3 regions of the Microbulbifer sp. ABE4_465 genome follow, and region 3 is predicted to be linked to each of the others. Evidence: predicted binding sites of a transcription regulator. Region 3 holds the regulator's gene; each other region holds the start of a gene.
What was found. Region 3 encodes LexA, which represses DNA repair genes until DNA is damaged. Its sites were predicted from a motif close to ACTGTNTNTANANACAGT; they were not measured.
Positions count from the first base shown of each region.

Region 1: a site for LexA is predicted at 4,284-4,301, ahead of ACXAG1_RS03580 (YebG family protein). Genes of this name have one in related genera too.
Region 2: a site for LexA is predicted at 2,390-2,407, ahead of ACXAG1_RS10860 (PA0069 family radical SAM protein). Genes of this name have one in related genera too.

Region 1 covers NZ_JBSWXV010000001.1:876,050-882,130, forward strand. Annotated here, with positions in the region: gene ACXAG1_RS03550 (2OG-Fe(II) oxygenase) at 1-729, opposite strand, end outside; gene ACXAG1_RS03555 (LEA/WHy family protein) at 810-1,388, shown strand; gene ACXAG1_RS03560 (hypothetical protein) at 1,438-1,875, opposite strand; gene ACXAG1_RS03565 (sigma-70 family RNA polymerase sigma factor) at 1,868-2,422, opposite strand; gene ACXAG1_RS03570 (DUF6249 domain-containing protein) at 2,436-3,332, opposite strand; gene ACXAG1_RS03575 (DUF924 family protein) at 3,578-4,207, shown strand; gene ACXAG1_RS03580 (YebG family protein) at 4,365-4,661, shown strand; gene ACXAG1_RS03585 (MAPEG family protein) at 4,760-5,152, opposite strand; gene ACXAG1_RS03590 (amidohydrolase family protein) at 5,152-6,081, opposite strand, start outside.
Region 2 covers NZ_JBSWXV010000005.1:216,612-222,692, forward strand. Annotated here, with positions in the region: gene ACXAG1_RS10850 (cation:proton antiporter) at 1-693, opposite strand, end outside; gene ACXAG1_RS10855 (FMN-binding glutamate synthase family protein) at 752-2,296, opposite strand; gene ACXAG1_RS10860 (PA0069 family radical SAM protein) at 2,427-3,515, shown strand; gene ACXAG1_RS10865 (GIY-YIG nuclease family protein) at 3,540-3,839, shown strand; gene ACXAG1_RS10870 (TSUP family transporter) at 3,864-4,637, shown strand; gene ACXAG1_RS10875 (SDR family oxidoreductase) at 4,652-5,347, opposite strand; gene ACXAG1_RS10880 (DUF3301 domain-containing protein) at 5,403-5,723, shown strand; gene ACXAG1_RS10885 (DUF1653 domain-containing protein) at 5,738-5,959, shown strand; gene ACXAG1_RS10890 (saccharopine dehydrogenase family protein) at 5,998-6,081, shown strand, end outside.
Region 3 covers NZ_JBSWXV010000001.1:438,059-444,139, reverse strand. Annotated here, with positions in the region: gene ACXAG1_RS01770 (mechanosensitive ion channel family protein) at 1-870, opposite strand, end outside; gene nagZ (beta-N-acetylhexosaminidase) at 938-1,951, opposite strand; gene ACXAG1_RS01760 (TetR/AcrR family transcriptional regulator) at 1,974-2,630, opposite strand; gene ACXAG1_RS01755 (DUF6763 family protein) at 2,847-3,179, shown strand; gene lexA (transcriptional repressor LexA) at 3,319-3,927, shown strand; gene ACXAG1_RS01745 (hypothetical protein) at 4,083-4,337, opposite strand; gene ACXAG1_RS01740 (hypothetical protein) at 4,383-4,949, opposite strand; gene topA (type I DNA topoisomerase) at 5,077-6,081, opposite strand, start outside.

The DNA.
Region 1 (6,081 bases), 440 kb from region 3:
GGATGCCACATCATTCAAGTACATGATCAGGGTGCCGACCCGCTGGCCGCCTGAGCAAAGAACCCCATGATTCCCCGGTTTTTCCGGATTGAAGAAGTCGTAATGGGGCCGATATTCCGCACCCACCTGGTAATTCAGTATCTGCAGCGGTTCTCCGCGGTCTTCCGAGACACAGAGAAGTCGCGCAATCCGCGCTTCAATCGCCGTAATCAACGGTGTTTCGCCGCGACTGAAATAGGTGCCCGAGCTGGTTCGGGTATTCCTGAGGTCAAAGGAGCCGCGGTCAGAGTTCACCACTCGGGAGGGTTGCAGGTTGGGCCTGGACATATCGACCAACGCATCGCATTCATCATCGGACAGGAGGTTCGTGAACAGGACTATATTGGGCTTTTTCATGGCAAAGCGAACTTCCACCTGGCGGTCTTCCAGGTCAATCTGGTTACCGTCGGCGGTAAATGCATGGAAGCGTGCATCGCGTTCACTGGTTTGCGCTGCTATCCAGGGCGCGGAAGTGTCCCTGGTATGGGATTTTCCGACCTGGGTGAGCGTTGCGCTGGCATGGCGGAGGCCAACCCCGTGGTCGAGAATACACTGCTCTACCGCCTGGGATATGCCTGGCTGATAGCCGGCTTTCAGCAGGGCGTCCACCATCACAGAAAGGTGCTGCCCACTTTTCACCGCATCGCGAATCCACTGCTGTAGTTCTGGTTGAAGCTCTGCAAACTCCATTGGCTATCCTTGCCCGTCCAAACGACCACAAGAGTATAGCCCTGAGCCTACCAGATGGTTAGGCTAGCGGTAGTGGAATTATGGGATTTCTCAAGGAGTACGCATTGAATACGGTCACCGGCACAAGAAGTTTTCAGGCACTGGCGCGTCCGCTCGGATGGGTCACAAGCAAGCTCGCCAGACGGAAGACAGCCCTGCGGTTGTTGCCACTTCTGTTGCTGCTGGGGTTCGTACAGGGGTGCGCATCCCTTTCACCGAATTTCGAAAAGCCGGATGTTCAGGTCACCGCGGTAGAGCCGCTACCGAACAACCACAGCGGCGACCTGCGCTTTCGCATTCACCTGCGGGTCTTCAACCCGAATGACAGCGCCCTGGCCCTTTCCGGACTGTACTACACGCTTAAGCTCGCGGGACACAAAGTGATAACGGGCACCTCGAATAATCTGCCGGTGATTCCGGCCTACGGCCAGGATGCCATTGTGGTAGACGCCTCAGCCAACCTGATGGGCTCGATCATGGCCATGACAGAGCTGGTTCGGCTGCAGGGGGATACCGTACCCTATGAACTGGAGGCAAAGTTAGGATTGCAGAAGTCGATCCTGCCAGCGATACGGGTCTCCAAGCGCGGAGAATTGCGCCTGGGCCAGTATCAGAACTGAATACGTTCAGAAGTGAAGATGTAGAATTGCTAAATTGATTGCCCGCCAATCAGCGGCGGGCTGCCATGATGCCGCCGGTCATCGCCACCAGCGATCCCAGCATACCCAGTCCAACCAGGCTGTACAGACTGATACTCTGCTCCGCCGCAGCCACCAGCACTTCCCGCAGCGGGAATTGCCAGCAGACAATCGCCGAAGCCATTACGACCGCCGCATACTGGTAACGGGTGGCGCGGCGCTCAGCGCGCTTGGCCGGCACCGGCGGCAAATCCGCCATTACCCGCTCGCAGAAGCCGTCGTCGTCCAGGTGCGGCTCGCTGAACTGCAGCTGCTGAGAAAGCCAGGTGTCGAAATCTGGCTCGCCGTCGCCCATGGGCCCGGCGGCGTGCACAACACCGTTTTTGATGACCATACCTTCCGATCCACCCCACTCTTGCTGGGGATTACCGTTTTGCGAATCTGCGGACTGTTTGTCGAAATCAGCCACTGACTACCTCCTCCCGCCAGGCCTGAAGCAGAGACTGCAACTTGGCCCGCGCGCGGTTAACGTGGGATTTTACCGTGCCCAGCGGCAGTTTCATAATGCTTGCCGCCTCTTCGTGTGAAAAGCCGCGCTGCATGCACAGATGCACCGCCTGCCTTTGGGCATCACTCAATTCCCCCATAGCCGAATTCAAGTCCCTGGCCATACCCAGTTGTTGCGCTTCTTCGACGCTTTCCTGGGACTGGGCATTGTCCACCGCCTCCTGGTCTACCACCGGGGCGTTTTTGCGCTTGTGACTCATGACCAGATTGTAGGCAATACGGTACAGCCAGGTGCTGAAGCGCGCATCCCCACGAAACGCGGGCAGCGCCTTATAGGCCTTGATAAAGGCCTCCTGCGCCATATCGTCCGCAAGACCCTGGTCGCCATCGCACAGCTGACGGAGCGAGAATCGCAGCTGTGACTGATAGCGACGAACCAGCTGGGCATACGCCCGCTGGTCCCCGTCTTCGACGACGCGCCTGATCAGATCCCCATCATCGAGGTTCATTTATTGGTTGCCCTTAACCCGCTTGTTTTTGGTCGTGCTTCCAGTTGACGTAGCGGGCGATCCCGATAAACAGGGGTATCAGGCCAAGGCTACCCACATCCACACCGGTGGAAATGGAAAGCCAGATAAACACAGCAGCACCAATGGCGATCAGGGTGACTCCTCGATCCTTGGAGGTATTGGTACCCTCCCGGTCCATCGCATCCAGCAGCTCAGGTGGGATATCCCGGCCTTCAGACACCATGCGATTGATGTTCTCCATCAACAACTGCTTCTTGCGATAGTTGTTACGAGTCACCATCCAGACAATCAGGATCGGCGTGCCGAATACCGCGAGAATTGCCACAATGCCGATCAACCAGTCCATGTCCGGACCTCCCCGGCGCTGCTCTTTAATCTTTTCTTCGTGAACTGCATAGGCGTGCTCGTGCATACGCTCCGCATGCTCCCGAGCCCGTTCCGCCCGCTCACGGATGCGCTCGGCACGCTCCACGTCAGCTTTGATACCGATGCTGATATTGCGCGGTACAGAATCCAGCGCCTGCTCAACCACCAGGCCTTTCTCGTCCAGAATGCCTTTTTCTTCCAGCTTCTCGTAGATACGCTGGGTCACCTTGCCACCGAAGGCTTCGCCAAGGTCAATCTCAACATCCGCGTTTTCGCCATTCTCGTCGCGGGTATGGATACGCAGGGTGCCATCTTCCTGGCGCAGGATACGCACCTGTTTAGTGGCTTCCTTTTCAACCGGCTTTGGCGCGACTACCGGGGCTGGCGGTACCGGCGGCTTGGGTGCCACGGTATCTTCCTCCTGGGCCAGCAGGCTGCCCGATGCGACCATACCCAGTGCGGCCACCAGGGCCAGCGCCCAGGTATTCAGTGGGCCGCGTTGCTTGATTTCATTCGCTCTCATTGGTGTTATCTCGCTCTTACTGATCTGAGGCAAAGCAGGGAAATGCCCCGGCCAACCCCGCCCGGCGATGGTGATAGATAGACGAACGACCTACCCCAACCATCTATGGCGCCAGATTGTACCTTTTTTAGGCAGTTGATATCAGGCTTTGGGAATCCCGATGCCTGCTTTTACCCTTCCCCTGATGGACGTCGACAGCAAGCACTTTGGATGCAATCCACACAAAATATTTGAAGGAGCAAGCTATGAGCCCCGAAACGGTCACGCCTGCAGAGGTACTCGAATTCTGGTTTGGCACCACAAACCTGAACGCAAACCCGGCGGAGGACCTGCGCGCACGCTGGTTTCAGCGCAGTGACCAGTTTGACGAGGAGATTCGCAGCCGCTTCGCCACCAGTGTCGACCGGGCGATTTCCGGGCATCTGGACACCTGGCGGAACGCACAGGGCGGACAGTTGGGTTTGATCCTGCTGTGCGACCAGTTCAGCCGGAATATCTATCGCGGGTCAGCCAAGGCGTTTGCCGGTGATGCGCTGGCGCTGGACATCGCTCAAAGCATGGTCCGCGACAACACCCACAAGCACCTGGGTCTCCACCAGCGCGCGTTTGCGGGCATGCCACTCGAGCACTCTGAGCTCGCAGAGGTTCAGGACCAGTCGGTGGCCTATTTCGACCAGCTGCAACGGGATTTTGCACCGGATATCGCCGGCGTCACGACCGAGGAAGCCGAGGCGGCGGCGGGCTACCACCGGTTTGCCGTCGCCCACCAGAAGGTCATTCGGGAATTCGGGCGGTATCCACACCGCAACCAGGCACTTGGCAGAGAGTCCACCCCGGCGGAACAGGAGTGGCTCGACAATGGTGGCGGCTTCTAGCCTCCCCCTCCTCAGCTAGCCCTAACCGGCCCTCAGCGCGTACACTGGCGCGGAATGTGGTGTTTTTGCAGTTGACACTGAATATCCATACAGATACTGTACATCCATCCACATCAACAACACATAACCACAATACCAAGACCTCAGGAGGCCCAATATGGCGGTAGTAGCCGTTTGGAAATGCGATAGAGACGGAGCCATGTTCGATAACAAGAAAGATGCCGAAGAACACGACAAGATGCTGGAACTCGCTGCCAACATCACCGCTCTGATCGAGCGCAATATTGAGGGCGTTTCAGAAGAAGCCAGCGAAGAAATTGGCCTGATGCTGGCCAAGCGCCGCGAAGTCCTGGCCAAGGCCTGTAAAGGCAAGCCGGAAGAACTGCTCGCCGCCGAAGAGCAGGACGAGCAGTCCAGCGATGAAAACGTCACACCGCTGGCGGCAAATCAGTAATCCCCCCTGGATACCAATATTCTGGTTTCCATCCCTGTACTATGCCCGGCTTGCCGGGCTTTTTTTTGCCTGCAAGCCGGCCTTAAGCTCAAGCGGGATCAGAAGACTGACGCGATATCGATCACCGCCAGAATGATGATCACCAACCAGGTCAGCGAAGTGCCGATAAAACGCCCCGGGTGATAGCCACCTTTTCCACCAATCAGGCCGATCGCGTGCAGAATCCGCGCAAAAACCAGTGCGCCACCAAGACAGTGCAACCACACAGCGGAAACCCCGTTGATCTCCGCTACCAGCAACAGGATAAGCGCCAGGGGAATGTACTCAATCGCGTTGGCGTGAGCCCGGACTAACACCGCCCCCTCTTTATCGCCACCGGTGCCGATACCGACCTTTTTGCCACGGCGGAACTTCACCACGTTAAACGCCAGCGCAATCACCAGTAATGCACACAGTCCGCCATAGAGCGCGGTAATTTCTACACTAATCATCAGTTTTTATATCCATGTCCGGTACCCGCTTTGGGGTGTAAGTAACGATCCCGCAACCGCGTGGAACGATTGACGAGAGACTGGGGTTTGCCATCGATCAGCACCAGTTCGGCAAAGCTTGTGACTTCCAGGGGATCACCACTCCACAGCACCAGTTCCGCAACACCACCCGGGGCTAACACACCCCCATCGAGGCCAAAAATCGTGGCAACATTGGCACTTACCGCGCGTACCCCCTCTTCAAACGGCAAGCCGTAGGCAACCGCGTTACCTGCCGCTTGCCGCGACAGGTAGCTGTTGTGAGAACCCGCGTATCCAGGGCCACTAATCGCAACGGTGACGCCAGCCTTGTGCAGAAGCGCGGCATTATCCATCCGCGCGCCCAGCTTCTCAAAGGCATCCGGCGTATTGCCCAACACATCCACCACCACCGGAACGCGGGCCCCGGCCAGCTGACCAGCGACCATCCACCCTTCTGCGCCACCGATAATAATTGGCCGAATCTGGAATTTATTCGCCAGCGCCAGAACCTGCAGTATGTCACTGGCGCGGTCCGCGCTGATCAGCAGGGGCTGCTCGCCACGCAGCACCGGCTGCAGTGCCTCCAGGTCGTCCATTGCGAAGTCGAGCTCGCGCCATTGCCCACGGCGCACCTGATCGCGATTATCTGAATACTCTTTTGCCTGCTCCAGTGCGCTCTCCAGCTGAGCGTAGGCCATTGCCCGGCTGCCGCCGGACAACTGTGCCCCGTACTCGCCAAAGTACACCTTTTGCACCAGGTTCTGATCTGTCACGCTATCGAAATCGCCGGTGAGCTTGATGGCAAAACCCTGTCCGGCAAAGATTCTGTCCTCACTCGATGGCAGCACTACGGCGCGCGTCAGGCCACCGGCGCGGTTGAACGGGATCAATGTGGAATGAGGATTGAA
Region 2 (6,081 bases), on a different contig from region 3:
CAGAAACAGAATCACGATAGCGGTAACCAGCCCACAGATGGTGCCCACCGCAAGGCCACCAAAAAATACCGCGGCAAAATACAGCGCAAAACCGCCCACACCACTGATCGCCTCGCCGGTGGCCACACTGCCTTCCATCGCACTGTGGCTGGCAATACCCAGCGCAAACGCAAACAGTACAATTGCGACCGCGTCGTTAAACAGGCTTTCCCCTTCCACCAGGGTTAACAACTCTTCATTTGCACGGCTCTCGCGCAAACGCGCCACCACCGCCACCGGATCGGTGGCGGCCAGTATGGCGCCAGTGAGAAACGCGGCCAGCCAGGGAAAACCGGTAGGATGGTGAATACCGTAGAAGACAAGCAGCGCCGTAATCAGACAACAGATCAACACGCCGAGGGTCGCCAGCAACAGTACCGGCCCCAGCCAGCGAAACAGGATATCCGGGTCGATCTTCCACGCGGACTGAAAAATCAGTACCGGCAGGATGACGAAAAATACCAGCTGATGCAGGTTTTCCGCGCGCAGCCCGGTGTCGTAATCAAATACCGGTAACAACATTCCGGCAAGTACGCCGGCGATCAGACAACCAAGGGTGTTATCGCGCATCAGAACACGGGCGATACCGAGACCGACCACTGCGGCCACCGCCATATACAGCCCCTGCCCAACCAGTGTGGTGACGCCTTCCATGCTCACGCTCTCTCTGTTGTGCGTATGTTTGTTGTGCCTGTGTCGAGCGTAACGCCGCTCAGATCTGATCGCGATCGCTGGCGATCACCGCCTTGGGCTTTCCTTCCGGCGCCAGGGTGGTCAGAGGGACCGGCACACCGCGCTCGTTGATGACCTCAACGTGAGCGCGGCGCAACAGGCGCGGTTCCGGTACGCCACAGGAGTGCGCGATGGTTCCCACCTCGTATTCCATATTGTGCGCGTAGTGATAGACACGCTCTGCTTTGTCCATGGGGTCCAGCCCCTGCTGTAAATCCGGGTTGTGTGTAGTGACGCCGGTGGGGCAGGTGTTTTTGTTGCACTGCATGGCCTGAATACAGCCGAGGGCGAACATAAATCCCCGCGCGCAGTTGACGAAGTCGGCCCCCATGGCGAGCGCCCAGGCCACCATCGAAGGCGTGAGCAGTTTGCCCGCACAAATGATTTTAATGCGGTCGCGCAGACCGTATTCGGCAATCAGATCCACCACCAGGGGCAGGCTGCGATTCAGCGGCAGGCCCATGTAGTCCAACAGGCTCTGCGGCGCAGCACCGCTGCCACCATCGGCACTGTCGATGGTGATAAAGTCCGGCGCGCTCTCGGCGCCGCGGCGCAAAATGGCTTCACACAGCTCGTGCAGCCAGTCGCTATTGCCGATCACACATTTGAACCCGGTGGGCTTGCCGGTGACTTCGCGAATATGATTGAGCATGTCCAGCAGCCCGTCGACATCATTGAACTCCGGGTGGCCATTGGGGCTGATCGAGTCCTCTCCCACCGGTATACCGCGCACCAGGGCAATCTCCGGTGTCACCTTCACCCCCGGCAAGATACCGCCCTTGCCGGGCTTTGCCCCTTGCGAGAGTTTCAACTCGAACATTTTTACCTGCTCGTGCCCGGCAACCTCGCGCAGCTTTGCATCGGACAGATTGCCCTCGGCATCGCGCACTCCGTATTTTGCCGTGCCAATCTGAAACACGATGTCGCAACCACCGGCCAGATGGTGGGAAGACAGGCCCCCTTCCCCGGTATTCAGCCAGATACCGGCTTTCGCCGCGCCTTTGGAAAGCGCAGTCACCGCCGGTACCGACAGGGCGCCGAAGCTCATTCCAGAAATATTGAAAATCGAGCGGGTGGTATAGGGTCTGCGCGCAACACCCTCCCCCAGAGTGACCTCCCGCGCTGGTACTGCATCCTTGGCCAGAGTGGGAAACGGATGATTGAGAAAGACAATATCGCCGGGCTGATTCAGGGGGCGGGTGGAACCAAAGGCCAGGGTGGAATCCACATTCTTCGCTGCCCGATACACCCAGCTGCGCTGGGCGCGATTGAACGGCATCTCCTCCCGGTCGAGGGCAAAGAAATATTGGCGGAAGAACTCGCCCAAGTGCTCGAACTGATAGCGGAAACGCCCCAGTACCGGAAAATTGCGGCGGATCGCCTGCTTGGTCTGGCTGATATCCGACAGATACAGATACACCACATACAGCACCAGCACCACCAGCCCGAAGGCAAACAGCATGGCGAATATCTGGAGCACCTTGACCGCAAATGCATAGATAGCGGCGACAGATTGAAGATCCATTCCCTAGTTCCTGATGGCTGGTTTTTAGCGCGTACTGATCGGTCATTGTAAGTGCTGGGGAACGCGCTTGCACCGTCTGCGGCCTGGCAATAAACTGTACAAACATACAGCCAAGCACCGAATACCCACCGTGGCCAATGACGCTCCCGACAACCCCACCCAACCCCTCAAGGGCCGCGGAGCCATCAGTAACCTGGCGGGACGCTTTGTAAATCAGGTTAGCAGCCGCGAGAGTGACGGCTGGGAGACCCTGCTGGAACCTCAGGAGCGGATCGAGACGGTAGCGATCGAGGAAAAGGCAAAATCGATCATCGCCACCAATAACTCACCGGACATTCCCTTCACCCAGTCGATCAACGCCTATCGGGGCTGTGAGCATGGCTGTGTTTATTGCTACGCCCGCCCGGCCCACGCTTATATGGACCTGTCGCCCGGGCTCGATTTTGAAACGCGGCTGTTCTACAAGCCCAATGCGGTGGAACTGCTGGAATCGGCACTGCGCAAAAAGAGCTACCAGTGCAGCCCCATCGCCATGGGTACCAATACCGACCCCTACCAGCCGCTCGAGAAAGACAAACAGATCACTCGCCGGATACTGGAAACCCTGCAACGCTATCGCCACCCGGTCACCCTCGTCACCAAGAGCCAGCTGATCCTGCGTGACCTGCCCATTCTGGCGGAAATGTCCCGGGACAATCTGGTGCACGTGGGCATCAGCGTAACCACACTGGACAACGAACTGAAACGCAGGCTGGAGCCGCGCACCGCAGGACCGGCGGCGCGCCTGCGCACCATTGAAGCGCTGGCCAATGCCGGCATTCCCACCGCAGTGATGGCCGCGCCGATGATTCCCGCCCTCAACGATTCGGAACTGGAACAGATACTCACGCGCGCCCACGCGGCAGGTGCCATCCACGCCGCCTATATTCTGCTGCGGCTGCCTTTTGAGGTAGCGCCCCTGTTTCGCCAGTGGCTGGCGGAGCACTACCCCGAGCGGGCGCAACACGTCATGAGCCTGGTGCAACAGAGTCGCGGAGGTAAGGACAACCAGGCGGAATTTGGACAGCGCCAGCGCGGTACCGGCGTATTTGCCCAGTTACTGCGGCAGCGATTTCGGATAACCTGTCGCAAGCTGGGGCTGAATGCACGCAAGCTGGACCTGGACTGCAGCCAGTTCACCCTGCCACCCCAGTCCGGGGATCAGCAGAGTCTGTTTTAATCGCTTTTTATCGACGGTAGTGTTTTGTCCGACTGGTTTATTTACCTGATTCGCACCAACAAAGGGTCGCTCTATACCGGCATTACCCGAGACGTTGAACGGCGCTTTGAAGAGCACAACAGTAGTGGCCCAAAAGCGGCAAAAGCACTGCGTGGGCGCGGCCCCCTGACCCTGGAATTCCAGCAGGGGGTCGACAGTCACTCCGAAGCATTGAAACTGGAGCTGCAGATCAAGAAATGGAGCAAGGCGCGCAAAGAAGCACTGATCGCCGGCGCGCTCAGCCTGCCGATAGAATCACTGAACTCCCCTACCGAAAAACCCTAAACCGTTTTATCCAAGAAGTACCCGATGGAAATCACCCTGACCCTGCTGTTGATTCTGTTTGCCGTAGCTATGCTGGCGGGCTGGGTGGATACCCTGGCCGGTGGCGGCGGCCTGCTGACGGTACCCGCCTTGTTGCTCGCCGGTGTACCACCGGTGGCCGCACTGGCCACAAACAAGAGTCAGGCGATTCTGGGTACCTTTACCGCAACGGCCACGCTGTATTCCAAGGGGCATTTGCGCGAGCGTTCACTTATTTTCCCAGTAATTACTGCCGGGATTGGTGCGGGCGTGGGTGCCTGGCTGATTCAGCGGGTGGATACCAGCTGGCTCGACTGGGTAATACCCCTGTTGCTGTTGAGCGTCGCGCTGTACGTGTGGTTTACCCCCAATATGGGCAACAGCGAACGTGAGGGGAAAATGAGTGAAAAGCAGTGGGCGCTGACCTGCGTGCCCGCCGTGGGCGTGTACGACGGGGCCTTTGGTCCTGGAACCGGCACCTTCTTCGCGGCCTCCGGGGTCGCGTTTCGCGGGCAGACCCTGCTCACCGCTACTATCCGCGCAAAGCTATTCAACCTCACCACCAACGTGGTTTCCCTCGCGCTGTTTGCCGCAGGTGGCAAGGTGATATGGACCATTGGCGGCGCCATGATGGTCGGGCAGATGCTGGGCGCCTTTATCGGCAGTCACACCATGCTCGCCGGCGGCACCCGCCTGATCCGGCCTCTGGTGATCACCATGTGCATACTGATGTCTCTTGGGCAGATCGCCCAGCATTTGGACCTGATCCCGCTCCCCTAGGAAAGCACAGTGATTTACCAGGGAATTTCCGAGCCGTCGTAATTGAAGAAACAACCGCTGTCTTCCGGTGTCGCGTTCAGCAGTAGATGCTTGAGTCCTTGCACGCTTTGCTGAGTGGAAATCAATGCGTTGGGACCCCCCATCTCCGTTTGCACCCAACCAGGGTGCAACGCGAGCACCCGGATGCCCTGTTCCGCCAGGTCGATGGACAGGCTCTTAACAACCTGATTGACCGCCGTTTTGGATGAGCGGTACAGGTAACCACCGCCGGAACCATTGTCATCGATACTGCCGACCTTGCTGCTCAGTACACCGATCACTTTGCGCTTTCCGGCGGTCAGGTGGGGAGCAAATGCTTCCACCAGTTTGTAGGGTGCGATGGTGTTGACCTCCAGCACCTTGCGCCACTCTTCCACATCCACACTGCCAAAGGTCACCCCTTTCGGGCCGTAATAGCCCGCGTTGCTGACCAGTACATCCAGCGGAAGCTCATCTAAACTGTGCGCGAGTTCCTCGAGCTGCTGGTAATCGGTGACATCCAGCCCGTGTACCTGCAGATTTTCATGGGACTCCGCCAGCTCGCTCAATTCCCAGGCGGCGGAGGGATTGCGGCAGGTAGCGATCACTTTCCAACCATCCGCGGCAAATTGGCGGGCCATTTCCAGTCCGATGCCGCGGTTGCAGCCAGTGATGAGAATCGTGCCAGACATGTTTCCTCCTGTGGTGGTATTCTTGCGCGGTTTGATGATAGCAACTGCAACGCTTATGTATTACTCGCTCGCCGACCTCTTCTGGATTTCTCTCCTGGCACTGCCCGCCTGGTATTTCTGGGCCGGTATGGCGGCCAAGGATCGGGTGCGGCGCATCGTAAAAGATCACTGTGCAAAAACCGGTGTGCAGTTGCTGGACGATACGGTGATGCTGAACCGCACCCGCCTGAAGCGCGACCGGCGCGGTCATGTGCGGCTGCAGCGGCAATACGAATTTGAATTCACCTCTACCGGTGAACGCCGCTACAGTGGCATTGCCGTGCTGCACGGGCAGCGTATTACCCAGATTCAGCTCTCTCCTTTTCATTTGGACTAAACCACGTGAGTTCTATGCAAGCCCCACAAAAAGGTATCTACCGGCACTACAAAGGCAACCTGTATCACCTGATGGAAATTGCCACCCACAGCGAGACCGGGGAACAACTGGCGATCTACCGCGCTCTGTATGATGAGTTCGGTGTGTGGGCACGCCCCCTCACCATGTTTGCGGAAACCATTGAGAAAGACGGCGAGACGATCGCGCGCTTTGCCCTGGAACGCCCCCTCGACTGATACCGGGCTTCGCCCAAAAAAGACAATAAGGACACTCGGTGAACAACTCGGTTAACAAAAAGCACATCCTGATATACGGCGCCTATGGGTATACCGGCGAGCTGATTGCCCGCAAAGCCGTG
Region 3 (6,081 bases):
CTGCTCCAGCATCGCCCGCACTTCTTTCACGATGGGCGCCATCCGTTGCGCATCGTCGTAGCGAATACCGATGGTTTCGTAAATCCGGCGGTTCAGCATACGCGACGGATTCTCCACCGAGATCTGGGTAAACACACCGTTGGGGATATACAAGGGGCGCTTGTCGAAAGTACGAATTCGGGTCAGGCGCCAGCCAATATCTTCAACCGTCCCTTCGATTTCCTTATCCGGCGACCTTACCCAATCCCCCACTTTGAACGGGCGATCCAGATAGATCATCAGCCCGCCAAAGAAATTCGCAAGCAAGTCTTTGGCGGCAAAACCGATTGCCAGGCCACCGATGCCGCCCATGGCCAGTATCCCGCTGAGGTTGTACCCGAGCCGTTCCATGACGACCATGCCCGCAGTAATCATGATGGAGGCCCGCACCAGCTTGCCTATGGCACGCACAGTGGTTGTGTCGACGGGCTTACGCGCGTAGCGCGGATCTGCGAGATTCTGCTCAACCTCTTTCGCAAAACGCAGCGCAAACCAGGTAACCACCACGACAAAGCCTATCGCTCTGGGTTTGCCATCCAGCCAGAGCAGGAGTTCTGCCCCGGTCGCGTCACCGGCACGGGCAGCGGCAAACGATAGCCCCAGCAACCAGACCAGGATTGACGCGGGCGGGTTGATCGAATTGACCAGCGCATCATCCCAGGGGTTGACGGTTCGCTCCGCGCGCTCGCGCAGCCGGTTAACAAACAGTCCCAGAACCCAGGACGCAGTAGCCGTGATTAATACGACGACAAATATTTCGGCAATCCAGAAACGATCATCCCCCACCAGAGAGCGCAAAAACGCTGTAACTGACTCCACAAACAACTCCATTAGTTACTGAAATTTATTGCTGTACAAACAAACGTGCGCACCATTTTTAACAAATAAGGCACGGTATTTACATCCAGGAGGCCAGCCACTGCCGGGTTTTCTGCCAGCGCTCACTCTTTTCCAGTGCCCCCCAGGATTGAATTTCCCCGCGGCCGCGCATCCGCTCCAGGCGCTTGCTGGACGCAGGATCCGGTGTAAACCCTTCCAAAGCCTCCAGCACCTCAATGGCACCTGCACGATTATTACAGACCACGCCCATATCGCACCCTGCCGCCATGGCAGCGTGAATACGTTCCCGGTAGCCGCCTGCAGCGCCCGCGCCCTCCATGGTCAAATCGTCACTGAAAATAACGCCATCAAATTTGAGGCGCTTGCGCAGAATCTCCTGCAGCCAGAACCGGGAAAAACCCACCGGATTTTCATCCACCTGAGCAAAACGAATATGCGCCGGCATCACGGCCTCCAGCTCACCGGCCGCAATACTCTCGCTAAATGGTATGCAATCGGAAGACAGCACCTCCTCCAGGGGGCGCTGATCCACGGGCAACTCTTCATGACTGTCTTCGAGCACCTGCCCATGCCCCGGGAAGTGCTTGCCGGTCGTGGCCATGCCCGCGTCGTGCATACCCGCCATAAACGGGCGCGCCTTCTCGGCAAGCTTCAGTGGATCCCGGGCAAAGCTGCGATCGCCGACAATACGGCAGAAGTCGTCGTCCGCATCCAGCACTGGCGCGAAACTGAAGTCGATGCCAACCGCCAGCAACTCCGCGGCCAGCAACCAGCCCACATCTTCCAGTTGCTGTTTATCGGCCCGGGCACTAAGCGCCTGCATTGAGGGAATTCGGGTGAAAGAATCGCGAAAGCGCTGCACCCGGCCCCCTTCCTGATCTACCGCCAGCAGGATTTCAGGACGAAGGGCGCGAATCTCTGCAATCAGTGCCTCCAGCTGTGGCCGGCTTTCGAAATTCCGCGCAAAGAAAATCAGTCCGCCCACTTGGGGATGACGCAGCAGCGTGCGCTCTTCCTCGGTGAGGGTGTGCCCTTCGACATCAATCATTACCGGGCCAATCGGGGTAGACATCCGCATGAACTCCACATTGAATTTAATCGACGTCGCCGGCGTTGTTTCCCGGCATGGGCGCAGTGAGCATGGCTACGGCCGCGGGCGCCAGGCGCGCCAGGGTCTCCTCGAGACTGCTCTGGGCGCCAAAATCTTCCCGAAGGATAGCTTCAATGGCGTCAAAGCTCGAAAGAGAAAAGACCGTAGCGCCAAGCATGAAGTAGAGACGCCAGTAGAAGGTCACCGGGTCAACGTGCGGCAGAGCCGCCGCCAACTGCCCCGCAAAGCGCCGGTAGCTGTCACCGTAGCGGGATACGATAAAACGCCGCAAGTGCCCCTGGGACTGGGTATACGCCAGACCGAGCAATCGCATAAAGCGTTTCGGGTCGCGCCCCTGACTGGCCAGACCGGCCAGCGCCACCCGGTACAGGCTTTGCAGCAGATCATCCAGTTGCAGTGGCTCACCAGCCCCCGCCCTGCGCGCAAGCTCCTGATCGAGAATGGCCGTAAAAGGTGTAAGGAACCGCTCGAAAACAGCCTGAATCAGTTCTTTTTTAGAACCGAAATGGTAGTTCACCGCTGCCAGGTTCACCCCGGCGGTACTGGTGATGGTACGCAGGGAGGTCTCGGTAAAGCCCCGCTCCGCGAACAGGACTTCAGCGGCGTCCAGAATACGATGGACTGTGTCTGACTGACTCATGCCGATTTCACACCAATTCAAACCAACAATTTAAACGCTTGTTTTACCGCGAGACTAGCACAGTCCGCCGACGATGAAACCTGCGCAAGCCATTCTCCACCCCGCGGGAGTACCAAGCTTGCGTCCACCACATTAGAACGAGTGTACAAGTTCTGAAAGCGCCGGGATGGAACTGAAGGCGAAGACAACAAAGCAGTAAAAGAGGAGGAGCACGCCATGGCACGAATCGCTCCGGAAATTGGCAGTTGGTTTGAAAATTTTGATACTGGCGACCTGTTTGAAGTGGTTGCGGTTGACCATCCCGCCCGCACGATCGAAATTCAGTATGTGGACGGCAGCCTGGACGAAATCGAGTTCCAGAACTGGCCGTCGCTACCAGTGATTGGCGCCGCCGCTCCGGAAGACGCCAATGCAGGTTATGGCACCTTTGCCGACGAAATGCAGGATGAGGAAGACGCAGGCTACCGCAGCCCGATCTTTTCTCCCGCGCAAAGCGCCATTGACCGGCTTGAAGGAGATTCGTTTCCGGGTACTGACGAGGGCTACTGACGGATCGCTCCGGCCAGTGCCCGCCGTCATCGTGCTGCGAGTCAACCGCAACCCCGCAATCGGGCAATGATTGCGCGCCCCTGAAATCTGTATATAATCACAGCAACTGTATATAAATACAGACAACAGGAAGGCGCCCATGACAAACCTCACTGCACGCCAGGCTCAGGTACTGGAACTGATCAAATCCTATCTGGATGATACGGGCTACCCGCCCACCCGAGCCGAAATTGCCCAGGAGCTGGGCTTCCGCTCACCCAATGCCGCGGAAGAACATCTGAAAGCCTTGGCCCGCAAAGGCGCGATTGAAATGGTCGCTGGCGCTTCCCGCGGTATTCGAATTCCCGACTACAACAGTGGTTTACCCATTGTTGGCCGCGTTGCCGCCGGCAACCCGATTCTGGCGGAAGAAAATATCGAAGAGTACTGCGAAATTCCCGCGGAATTTTTTCACCCACCCGCGGACTACCTGTTGCGCGTACACGGCATGAGCATGAAAGATGCGGGTATTCTCGACGGCGATTTACTGGCCGTGCAGCGCACTGACAATATTCGCAATGGGCAGATCGTTGTTGCGCGCATCGAGGACGAAGTCACCGTGAAGCGCTTCAAACGTCGCGGCAATCAGGCCACCGTGCAGCTGCTGCCGGAGAATCAGGACTTTGATGTGATCGAAGTGGACATGCGGGACCGCAGCTTTGCCATTGAAGGTTTGGCGGTGGGCGTGATTCGGCAGAACCCGATTTGACAATGGCGGTTCGGAGCGACAAGCCCGCAGGTTTTCTGGATCCCGGCCTTCGCCGGGATGACAAGTCGCCAAACATCCCGTGTCTCGCACTTCGAACATAAAAAAACAGGGCTTTTGCCCTGTTTTTTTATGTCTGCGAATTAACCACAGAATGTTCAGTGAATCGTGTGCTCGGCCAGATCCACCTCTTCTTCCTCAAACGGCTCCGGCTCCATCTCGTTGATGTCCTGTACCGCTTCGATCCCCGCCTCCAGCATGGCACGGGCCACCGCCACCTTGTGCTCGCGCAGGAAATGCTGGCTCTCGTCCGAGAAATGAATACGCACCAGCGGTTCTCCCTTGTGACCAGCGCGTCGCAACGCTACATCACCATTGGACAACTCGATGATTTCGTAAGTCTCGGTAGACATTCACTTCTCCACAAACCGCGTAATTTGGAGCCAGTGTACCACACCCTACCACTCCTGACTGTGGGCCCTCTGGCGCTGGATCAGCTCGAAAAGGGACTGGTACCACTGCTGCACCCGCTCACGGGTGAGAGGCTGGTCAGGGGCCTCGGCCGCGCTATCCAGTTGGCGTACCGGGATGATGGACTGGACGGTGGCAGCAGGTTTGGAGGGCGCCGCCTGCGCAGCAGAACCGGTAGAGCCAGAGCTTACTGAACCAGAGGCGCTCAGTACCCACAATTTACGCCAGGCTGCGAAGAGCCCCGCAAACCAGCTATCGGGGTTTTCTGCGAGACTGACCAGCTCATTGGCTTCACCACTGAATTTGCCACGCTGGGACACCAGGGACGCCAGCGCCTGCGCTGTTTCCGGCTCAGCACCGGCCGCAAAACCCAACTGCATCTGATGCCCCTGCTCCGCCAGAAACGCACGGTAACCACGCCACAACTGCAGCACCGCCGCTTCCAGCAGGGAGGACTCCAGCAACGGCGTATTGCCCGCTTCCGCGCTGGATTGCAGCAGCAGCTGGGCCTTACGCAGCGCCGAAGCGACGGTACCGGTATAGGGATTACTCAAACTGCATACCTCTGGGATTCTGGATCCCGGCCTTCGCCGGGATGACGGATAGGTCTGGATCCCGTTACCGGATCAAGTCCGGCACAGGCTCTTCGCCGGGATGACGGGTCGGCAGGTCTCCGACCAATTACTTGGCCGGGGATTTTTTTGGAGCAGCCTTTTTCTTGGCTGGCGCCTTCTTGGCAGCCGCTTTTTTGGCCGGGGCCTTTTTCGCGGCAGCTTTTTTCTTCGCCGGAGCCTTTTTAGCCGGCGCTTCTACCTGCCACTTGCCATCGCGATAGAACGCCTTCCAACCGGTCGCCTTGCCCTCTTCCTCACTCTGGACATACTGCTCCTGAGTTTTACGGCTGAAGCGCACAACCGTATCACGGCCCTCGTTGTCCTCGGTGGGAGCAGAGAACAGGAAGCTGTACTTGGGATCGATTTCGTCCTTGTGCGGCAGCAGCTCCTTGATCAGGGGTGCGCGGGTTTCGCGATTTTTCGGGAACTGACTGGCAGCCAAAAACAGACCGGAGGCGCCGTCGCGGAGAATATAGGTATCATCCACTTTCTCGCAGGCCAGCTCCGGCATGGGTACCGGATCCATTTTGGGCGGTGCCGGCTGGCCACTCTTCAGCAGCTTGCGGGTGTTCTTGCAGGTTTCGCTGGTACAACCAAAGTACTTGCCGAAACGGCCGGACTTTAACTGCATATCCGCGCCACACTTGTCGCACTCGATGACCGGGCCATCGTAGCCCTTGATCTTGAAGGTGCCCTTCTCTACCTCGAAGCCACTACAGTCCGGGTTATTACCGCAGATATGCAACTTGCGCTGCTCATCCACCAGGTAGTTATCCATGGCGGTGCCGCATTTCGGGCAGCGGCGCTTGTCTCGCAGCTGGCGAGTTTCCGCATCTTCGTCTTTTTCCGCATCTACCGCTTCTTCACCGGACACCAGATTCATGGTGTTGGTGCAGCGCTCCTTGGGCGGCAGTGCATAACCGGAACAGCCGAGGAACACACCGGTGGAGCCGGTGCGGATCTGCATATGCCTGCCGCAGGTACCGCACTCGATATCCGTATCCGTCGGCGCATTGCGACGCATACCGCCTTCTTTATCCTGTGCCACCTCGAGACGCTTGCTGAAGTCGGA